One region of the Paenibacillus sp. FSL P4-0184 genome, then DNA from elsewhere that is predicted to be linked to it. Evidence: a T-box and tRNA genes for the amino acid it is inferred to sense, from the RefSeq annotation. Region 1 holds a T-box; the other holds one or more tRNA genes.

What was found. The T-box of region 1 lies ahead of tyrS (tyrosine--tRNA ligase). A T-box ahead of a tRNA ligase gene usually reads a tRNA of that ligase, here a tRNA-Tyr.
Region 2: it has a tRNA-Tyr gene. The T-box ahead of tyrS (tyrosine--tRNA ligase) is inferred to sense a tRNA for this amino acid. The anticodon was not compared.

The regions. Positions count from the first base shown of each region.
Region 1 covers NZ_JBBORN010000002.1:1,824,550-1,829,773, reverse strand. The annotation lists gene MKY52_RS29950 (DNA alkylation repair protein) at 1-341, shown strand, start outside; gene MKY52_RS29945 (acetamidase/formamidase family protein) at 594-2,144, shown strand; gene MKY52_RS29940 (Lrp/AsnC family transcriptional regulator) at 2,221-2,667, opposite strand; T-box leader at 2,819-3,049, shown strand; gene tyrS (tyrosine--tRNA ligase) at 3,190-4,449, shown strand; gene MKY52_RS29930 (hypothetical protein) at 4,654-4,941, shown strand; gene MKY52_RS29925 (anaerobic sulfatase maturase) at 5,153-5,224, shown strand, end outside.
Region 2 covers NZ_JBBORN010000001.1:1,979,213-1,984,436, forward strand. The annotation lists gene MKY52_RS08425 (ABC transporter ATP-binding protein) at 65-1,186, opposite strand; gene MKY52_RS08430 (PucR family transcriptional regulator) at 1,301-2,395, opposite strand; tRNA gene MKY52_RS08435 (tRNA-Lys) at 2,545-2,617, opposite strand; tRNA gene MKY52_RS08440 (tRNA-Tyr) at 2,623-2,708, opposite strand; tRNA gene MKY52_RS08445 (tRNA-Phe) at 2,718-2,790, opposite strand; tRNA gene MKY52_RS08450 (tRNA-Asp) at 2,857-2,934, opposite strand; tRNA gene MKY52_RS08455 (tRNA-Thr) at 2,948-3,023, opposite strand; tRNA gene MKY52_RS08460 (tRNA-Val) at 3,057-3,132, opposite strand; tRNA gene MKY52_RS08465 (tRNA-Met) at 3,141-3,217, opposite strand; tRNA gene MKY52_RS08470 (tRNA-Ser) at 3,248-3,339, opposite strand; rRNA gene MKY52_RS08475 (23S ribosomal RNA) at 3,422-5,224, opposite strand, start outside.

The DNA of each region.
Region 1 (5,224 bases):
AATTGGATGAATCCATTAAGTTCTTAGAGAGCTGGGTTCATGATCAAGATACGAACATAAGGAGATATGCAATCGAATTGACGCGGCCACATGGGGTATGGGCGAAGCATATTACTGCGCTAAAAGAAAACCCAGCAATAGCACTTCCATTATTAGAACCACTTAAGTCAGATCCGGCAAAATACGTTCAGGATTCTGTAAGTAATTGGTTGAACGATGCGAGTAAAAGCAATCCAGACTGGGTGCAACAGCTTAGTGAGAAGTGGTTAATTTCTTCGGATTCCAAGGAAACGAAACGGATTGTAACACGGGCAACTAGGAGTATTACTGATCTACGTTGAAAATGAATTGTCGCTTTAGAATGGATGATAAACGTCAAACACTATGGCTAATTAGCTAATAAGTGTTGGCGTTTTTTTATTGTAACGAAGAAGGAGGCTTGGATAATTAAAGATATCTAATAGTTCTGATTTATTATTTAAACCTAGAAGCGTATAAATATTTATATTGTTAATCTGGAATCCTTCTGTTATACTCAAAAACACAAAATGTTATAAAATATAACATTGAATTGAGTTTAGGAGGATTTGACTATGAAAAGACAAACATTTCTGAAGGTTAGTGTCATTTTATCGACGGTTTTGTTAGCTGACTCGTCAGTCGGTGTTATTTTTGCTGACACGCTGGAAAGTGCGTATAAACCGAAAACGCATGTTCTAAAGGCGAATTCGGAGACTGTTCGCTGGGGGAATATTGGTAAAGGTGACCCAGCTTTAACGGTACAATCGGGAGATATTGTGACGGTTGAGGCTATTACGCATCATTCCGGTGATGACTACGATCGAATGATTAAAGGGGATGCGGGTGTTGAAGATATTTTTCACTGGATAGAAGGGGAGAAGAACGAAGCGCTGCGTGGACCAGGCGTACATATTATGACGGGACCTATCGCAGTAGAAGGCGCTGAGCCAGGGGATGTTCTGGAAGTGAAAATTCTGGACATGAAGCTGAGACCTAATGGAAATGACAAATACGCAGGTAAAACCTATGGCGTGAATGCCGCGGCGAACTGGGGTTATCTATACGGAGATATGGTGGAGGAGCCGAAAAAACGTGAAGTGGTCACTATCTATGAGATGGATACTGAGGGTGGGACGGATTATGCAACAGCTGTTTATAACTACAAATGGACAGTGCAAACTGATCCGGATGGTCAAGTGCACCCGACAATCGACTACCCAGGTGTTATTGTAGACCATAATACGATTGATAAGAATTTTGATGTATTGAAAGGTGTGAAGATTCCAGTACGTCTCCACTTCGGTACGATGGGTGTGGCGCCTAAAGAAGCGGATATCGTAGATTCAGTACCTCCTTCATACAATGGTGGCAACGTTGATGATTGGCGGATTACAGAAGGTGCTACGATGTATTATCCTGTATCCGTACCGGGTGCGTTACTGTCGATTGGTGATCCGCATGCCGGTCAAGGGGATTCGGAGATTAACGGCACAGCAATCGAGACATCAGTCACGGGTGATATTCAAGTCATTCTTCATAAAAAAGCAACGCTTAACAAAAAACTGAATGGGTTAAGTTTCCCATTACTAGAGAATGAGAACGAATGGGTTGTACATGGCTTCAGCTACGCGAATTATTTGGAAGCGCTCGGAGCAAGTGCACAAAAGGATATCTTTAAAAACTCTTCCATCGACAAAGCGATGAAGGATGCTGCTCATAAAACGAAAGATTTTCTAATGGGTGGCATGGATTTGAGTGAGGATGAAGCGTACTCACTGATGTCTGTGTCAGCGGATTTTGGAATTACACAGGTGGTGGATGGAAACTGGGGTGTGCATGCTTTGATCGATAAAGGCCAATTCGGTGATTCGGAGCGCAAGGCAGTGGCATTACGTAGCAGCTTTGAAAGCTTTGGTGCGAAGGTGAGCTGGAAACCGGATACTCAGACAGTAACTATAAGCTACAATAATAATGTTCTAGAGATGAAAGTCGGGGCGACGACAGGAATGTACAATGGAGAGACAGTGAAACTTGTAGCCCCAATAAGTGTTGTGAACGAGAAGGTTGAGATCAGCGAATATTTCGCGAAATTTTATAAAGCTAAGCTATCTAAAACAGAGTAGGTCGAATTAGCAATCATTTCATAATCATAATAAGATCCAAACCAGAGAAGAACCGTCTTAAAGTCGGTTCTTTTTTTTATATATTTAGACCATCCTGATTTTTGTGGCGTTTTAATAAGATTTGGTTTTCTACACGGACTAGACCATCCAGACAGTAGATGGATTCATGCATAAACCGCTCCATCTCTTCAAGGTTCTCAACTAGAATGTGAATGTGAAGAATGCATGGCCCTGTCATTTCATAAAGTACGGCTACGCGTTCATTTTCTTTTAGGACTCTGACAATATAATTTAAATGGGCAGGCTCCACTTCAAGCTCTAGATACGCCGAAATTTTCTTTCCTAATTTTTCTGCGTTGATGACGATTGAGAATTGCTCAATAATTCCTTGATTGACGAGCCGATCAATACGATCCTTAACCGCAACACTTGATAAATTAACTTCTTTAGCTAGATCGGTGTAGGAAATTCTGCTGTTTTGAGTTAGGCGTTCTAAAATATGATTATCGATTGGATCAAGCATACGGAGTCGTTCACCTCTTTTTTTGTAATTGTAACAGAAAAAAACAGGCAATGACTAGTAGTGCGTCACAGCAGGAGTGTGTCTCAGCATTCTCAGCTTAAGATGTTGACATTGAAGAATTATTTCACTATACTGGCTGTAATCTTATATACGATATACGTTGAAGAAGCCCAGTAGTAGCTTAGTCCCTGTTTCAGAAAGCTGGGGGTTGATGAAACCCGGTACACACTAAGAGTACGAATTACACTTTGGAGTATCTCGGCTAACACCGAGCGGAATGGCGAACGATATCTCGTCACGAGTGGCATCAATGCTGTGTTTTAGCATTAGCGTTTCATTGGTGCAATCTGGGTGGTAACACGGTTATTCAATCGTCCCTATGTCTACAATAGACAGGGGGACGATTTTTTTTGTTTTCAAATATAAGGATTTATATGTTTCTCTTCATCAACTATCCTTATATTCGCTTGGCGGACTGATGATTCGTTATAGGATATCTACTAATTTAAGGGGTGTTAGGCAATGAATATTATCGATGAACTAGAATGGCGCGATGCCATCAATCAACAAACCGATGCCGAAGGGCTTAGAGAATTGACCAACCAGAAATCCGTTTCGGTGTACTGCGGTGTAGACCCGACGGGTGACAGTATGCATATTGGTCACTTGATTCCGTTCATGGTACTCAAAAGATTCCAGCTTGCAGGACATCGTCCGGTTATGCTGATTGGCGGTGCTACAGGTACGATAGGTGATCCAAGTGGACGACAATCCGAGCGTTCATTGCAGACGCTGGAGCAAATCCAAGCTAACGTAGATGCGCTTACCGCACAAATGAAAAAACTGTTCGTTACTGATGGCGACAATCAAATTCGTATGGTGAATAACTACGATTGGACGCATAAAATCAATGTGATCGAATTTTTGCGTGACTATGGTAAGAACTTCAGCATCAATTCGATGCTTGCCAAAGATGTTGTAGCGAGCAGATTGGACAGCGGAATTTCCTTTACTGAATTCTCCTACCAAATCCTGCAATCCCTAGATTACCTGCATCTGTACCAGCATGAAGATGTGCAGCTCCAAATTGGTGGCTCCGATCAATGGGGCAACATTACAAGCGGTCTGGATCTGATCCGTAGAAAAGAAGGACCTGAAGCAAAAGCATTCGGTCTAACGATCCCGCTTATGTTGAAAGCTGATGGAACAAAATTCGGTAAATCAGCTGGAGGGGCAATCTGGCTCGATCCAAACAAAACGACTGCGTTTGAGTTCTACCAGTTCTGGGCGAACACTGATGACCGTGATGTTGTGAAATACTTGAAGTACTTTACATTCCTATCTAAAGAGCAAATTGATGCACTTGCGGAAAAAGTACAGACTGAACCGCATAAACGCGAAGCACAAAAAACACTTGCTGAAGAAATGACCAGATTCGTGCATGGTGAAGAATTGCTGGAGCAGGCTAAACGTATTACTGCTGCTCTGTTCAGTGGAGATATCAAATCCCTAACTGCTGATGAGATCGAGCAAGGCTTCAAGGAAATGCCGACCTACGAAACTACACTGGAATCTAAAAATATCGTAGAGTGGTTGGTTGATCTCGGTATCGAGCCGTCTAAGCGTCAAGCACGTGAGGATATCACCAAAGGAGCAATCTCCATGAATGGTGAGAAAGTTAGCGACGTAGCACTGGAAGTTACAGCTAGCGAAGCTATCGGCGGCCGGTTTATCATTATCCGTAAGGGTAAGAAAAACTACAGCCTGGTGAAATTGTCCTAAAAATAAGAGCCTTCCTTATGAATAAGGGAGGTTTTTTGTTGTATTTTAAGTATAGAGGCGGATCATTTGCATATTAAGTGAAATTTGAAAGGTGAAATAGCGAAAATTATGGTAAGCTTAGGATTCGTGTGATTTATGGATTAACATGATATTCTACAACTATAACAGAAAATTAGGAGTGGTAATTTGAGAAGACAAAAACCAATGACCATGGAAGAATTGATGAATGAGTTACAAGGACAGAAAACGTATCAAGAAGATCCCAATCACATCTCTTTCGAGAAATTGTTTAATGAAGCGTTTATGAGTAAGTATTCCAATTACAAAAGTTTCGATGAGTTTGTAACCAAAGGAAACTTTCAAGTAAAGACAGAAGAAGATGTTGCTGACATACCTGATGAACTTTTTGATCGTCATGTAGTTAGAGAGACTAAATTTGCGGATTGGAAATCAATGTTGGAAACAGCGAATAAGGAATACGTCCGTAATTAAAGAAACAGTGTCTGGTAATGCTCTATTTATCTTCAAAGAAAACACACTCCCCATTGTCTCGACAGACAATGGGGAGTGTGTTTTTTTATCTCTAGATATTCGACAAAGTATGATGTTTTACTCATCGTTGATGCACATACCTATGATTTAATTGAAGAAATAGGAAATAGGTTTCATTAAGGTTGTATTTTTATAGGAGGGGCAGAATCATATGACAACTTGCATACAGATCTCAAGGCCTGAGACTCTTCATGTCATGTGGAAAACCGTCTCAGAGGATTGT
Region 2 (5,224 bases), on a different contig from region 1:
CCATCTAAACAATAAAGCCACCCTTTCGGGTGGCTTTATCAAGAGAGAAAAGATCTTTACAATCTTATCCCAACAAAATGTTAGCTTCGGATTCTTTATCAAAGAAGTGAATTTTGTTCATATCAATAGCCAATTTAGGCTTGCTGCCTTCGCGAGTAGTGGAACGTCCATCTACACGAGCGATTACAGTAGATTTACCAAGGCCGCTCAAGTAAAGGAGCATTTCGTGACCAAGGTTTTCAGTAACATCAACCAATGAAGTGAAGATTGTGTTCGGGGAAGCTTCCAAGAATACTGGCTCTTCATGGATATCTTCTGGACGAACGCCCATGATTACTTCTTTACCGATGTAACCTTTGTTGCGGATGATTTGAGCTTTTCCGCCTGGTACTTCAACATCAAGGTTCTCAGCACGGAAACGGATAGAACCGCTCACTTCGGACAAAGTACCATTGATAAAGTTCATAGTAGGGGATCCGATAAATCCAGCTACGAACAAGTTTGTAGGTTCATTGTACAACTCTTCAGGGGAAGCTGCTTGTTGAATGATACCATCATACATAACTACGATGCGATCACCCATTGTCATAGCTTCTGTTTGGTCATGCGTTACGTAGATACAAGTAGTTTCAAGGCGCTTAACCAGTTTAGTGATTTCAGCACGCATTTGACCACGAAGTTTAGCATCCAAGTTGGAAAGAGGCTCATCCATCAAGAAGACTTGTGGATCACGTACGATAGCGCGTCCCAAAGCGACACGTTGGCGTTGACCACCGGAAAGCGCTTTTGGTTTACGATCTAGCAAATGCTCGATATCAAGAATTTTAGCAGCTTCGCGAACTTTCTTGTCGATTTCATCCTTCTTCACTTTACGAAGTTTCAAACCGAAAGCCATGTTTTGGTATACGCTCATATGCGGATACAGGGCGTAGGATTGGAATACCATCGCGATATCGCGGTCTTTAGGTGCAACGTCATTAACTACACGATCGCCAATGTACATTTTACCTTCGGAGATTTCTTCCAAACCAGCGATCATACGCAAAGTTGTGGATTTACCGCAACCGGAAGGTCCAACCAATACTAGAAATTCCTTATCTTTAATATCAAGATTGATATCGATTACTGTTGCTTTATCTGAACCCGGGTATTTTTTGAAAATATGCTCTAAACGTACGCCTGCCATTGTATTTCCCCCTCGAGTTAATTATTAATTAGTTAATATAAAAAATCTGTTTCCTTGTACATTTATATTACCCCAGTCGGGACACTATGGCTATTTGTAAGGTTCACAAAAAACCTATTTCCTTTTCGTCACTTTATACAAAAGCATAGTAAGCTTAACAATAGCAGCGTCCCCAAAGCTTCGTACATCTGCTCCGGTCTCTTGTTTTATCTTATCCAGACGATAAAGCAGCGTATTACGATGGATATACAACTTCTTGGCGGTTTCACTTACATTACAGTCCATCTCAAAAAAGGTCTCCAAAGTCAGCAGCATTTCTTTATCTGATAGTACAGAGGAATAGTCACCAATTTGTCCAAGCAACTGTTTGCGGCGTACATCAGGAATGCTGTTAACCAGACGTTCCAAATGCAGTTCCCAAGGTAAATGAATATACTCTCCTACTTGAAAAATACGACCGAGAACAATCGTCTCCCTGAGCAAAGCTACAGATCCAGTCAATCCCTTAACAGGGACTATAGCCGGAGCTACTGCCAAATGGAATACCCCTACCCATTCACTAGCTATCAGCTCATGTAACCCCATACTAGTCTGTGCTAGAAGATCATCTACACTCTCTTCTTCATCATCCTTATCATCCCCGCCCGTAAGTAATTCTTTACGAGCTAAAATTAACCATTCCTTCTCTTGAAGGGGAATGAGCAGAATTTCGTTCTCAAAATAGCTACGCAGTAATTTCATCAGTGAACGATAAGAGATCTGTGGACTATGGGCAATCTCACTACTAAGGAGGAATGGAATCATATCTCCGAACAGACGTCCCTTTAGGGTGATCTCATCGGGAATTTCAGTGTCATTCTTCTCTTGCTCTAGCTCCGTGTTCAACCAAGCGCCAAGCTGCCGCGCCTCCACTTCACCTTCTTCTCTAAGCCCTGTAGCTTTAAGTGCAATAGCAAAATTTCGAACTGCATAGTTGACCAGTTGTACTTCCAGAGAGGTGAGCCCCTCCATTTCTACCCAGACAGCGGTTATACGTCCGTCACTCTCATACAAAGGTGCCCAGAGATGACCCTCATGGATTACCAGCTGATCCTGTCCTTCTAATCCCATGCTAAAAAGAGAAGCTGAATGCTGCCTCCCTAACTGCTTGATTCCGGTTCTCTTTCCGGTGAGCTGCTCTAATTTTTTCCGCAATGTCTCACTATCCATAGTCACCATGCTCCACCACTTTTGCTCTTTTCGCCTATTTTAGCATATTCTCTTATATTATGTTAATCGCTACAGTAGCGCGCTACTATAATACAACCATAAAACACAAAAAAAGCCACCACCATAAGGTGATGACTTTCTGTTTGGGATGAGCCATGAAGGACTCGAACCTTCGACACCCTGATTAAAAGTCAGGTGCTCTACCAACTGAGCTAATGGCTCATAAATGGTGGGGGATGATGGATTCGAACCACCGAACACGTACGTGAGCAGATTTACAGTCTGATGCGTTTGGCCACTTCGCTAATCCCCCAGGAAAAAGTGGCTCGAGACGGATTCGAACCGCCGACACGAGGATTTTCAGTCCTCTGCTCTACCGACTGAGCTATCGAGCCATATTAAATTGACATAAAAATAAAGTGGTAGCATTAAACTTCCCACCCTAGTCTTGTGGAAAAAAATGGCGGAACCGACGAGATTCGAACTCGCGATCTCCTGCGTGACAGGCAGGCATGTTAGGCCAACTACACCACGGTTCCGCATTGATAATAATGGTGCCGGCGAGAGGACTTGAACCCCCAACCTACTGATTACAAGTCAGTTGCTCTACCAGTTGAGCTACACCGGCACGGTGTAAAAAGTAATTCTAAAAAAGTAATAATGGTGGAGGCTGAGGGGATCGAACCCCCGACCCTCTGCTTGTAAGGCAGATGCTCTCCCAGCTGAGCTAAGCCTCCAGGTATTATGGTAGCGGCGAAGGGGATCGAACCCCCGACCTCACGGGTATGAACCGTACGCTCTAGCCAGCTGAGCTACACCGCCACAATAATTAGAAATGCTATGGATTGAAAATGGCGGAGAGAGTGGGATTCGAACCCACGCACCGCTTACGCAGTCTAACCCCTTAGCAGAGGGTCCCCTTATAGCCACTTGGGTATCTCTCCAAACGATATCAGTACCACAGCAATCCAAACAGGAATTTGACTCCCTGAAAACTGAATCCGAATTGAATTTACGTTTTAAGTATAGGATAAGCCCTCGACCGATTAGTATTGGTCAGCTCCATGCATTACTGCACTTCCACCTCCAACCTATCTACCTCGTCGTCTTCAAGGGGTCTTACTAATTGGGAAATCTCATCTTGAGGGGGGCTTCACGCTTAGATGCTTTCAGCGCTTATCCCGTCCGTACGTAGCTACCCAGCCATGCTTCTGGCGAAACAACTGGTGCACCAGCGGTACGTCCATCCCGGTCCTCTCGTACTAAGGACAGCTCCTCTCAAATTTCCTGCGCCCACGACAGATAGGGACCGAACTGTCTCACGACGTTCTGAACCCAGCTCGCGTACCGCTTTAATGGGCGAACAGCCCAACCCTTGGGACCTACTTCAGCCCCAGGATGCGATGAGCCGACATCGAGGTGCCAAACCTCCCCGTCGATGTGGACTCTTGGGGGAGATAAGCCTGTTATCCCCAGGGTAGCTTTTATCCGTTGAGCGATGGCCCTTCCATGCGGTACCACCGGATCACTAAGTCCGACTTTCGTCCCTGCTCGACTTGTAGGTCTCGCAGTCAAGCTCCCTTATGCCTTTGCACTCTTCGAATGATTTCCAACCATTCTGAGGGAACCTTGGAACGCCTCCGTTACTCTTTAGGAGGCGACCGCCCCAGTCAAACTGCCCGCCTGACACGGTCCCCGTACCCGGTAAGGGTACTAGGTTAGAACCTAGATACGATCAGGGTGGTATCCCAACGGCGCCTCCACCGAAGCTTGCGCTCCGATTTCTACGGCTCCCACCTATCCTGTACAGATCGTACCCAAATTCAATATCAAGCTGCAGTAAAGCTCCATGGGGTCTTTCCGTCTTGTCGCGGGTAACCTGCATCTTCACAGGTATTAAAATTTCACCGGATCTCTCGTTGAGACAGCGCCCAAGTCGTTACGCCATTCGTGCGGGTCAGAATTTACCTGACAAGGAATTTCGCTACCTTAGGACCGTTATAGTTACGGCCGCCGTTTACTGGGGCTTCGGTTCATAGCTTCGGGTTACCCCTAACCACTCCCCTTAACCTTCCAGCACCGGGCAGGCGTCAGCCCGTATACTTCGCCTTGCGGCTTCGCACAGACCTGTGTTTTTGCTAAACAGTCGCTTGGGCCTTTTCACTGCGGCCCCCTCGTGCTATTCACACTACCGGGGCACCCCTTCTCCCGAAGTTACGGGGTCATTTTGCCGAGTTCCTTAACGAGAGTTCTTCCGCGCGCCTTAGAATTCTCTTCTCGCCTACCTGTGTCGGTTTGCGGTACGGGCACCTTCTCCTGGCTAGAGGCTTTTCTTGGCAGTGTGAGATCATGACCTTCGCTACTATAATTTTCGCTCCCCATCACAGCCCAGCCTTAACGATGTGCGGATTTGCCTACACATCAGCCTCACTGCTTAGACGGACATATCCATCAGTCCGCGTCACTACCCTCCTGCGTCACCCCATCGCTCATAGCGGATTACGGTGGTACAGTAATTTCAAACTGTTGTCCTTCGACTACGCCTTTCGGCCTCGCCTTAGGTCCCGACTTACCCTGAGCGGACGAGCCTTCCTCAGGAAACCTTGGGCTTTCGGCGGATCAGATTCTCACTGATCTTTTCGTTACTCATACCGGCATTCTCACTTGTATGCTGTCCAGCGCTCCTTACGGTACACCTTCAACCCACATACAACGCTCCCCTACCCCAGATACATACGTATCTAGCCATAGCTTCGGTGGTGTGTTTAGCCCCGTTACATTTTCGGCGCAGAGTCACTCGACCAGTGAGCTATTACGCACTCTTTCAAT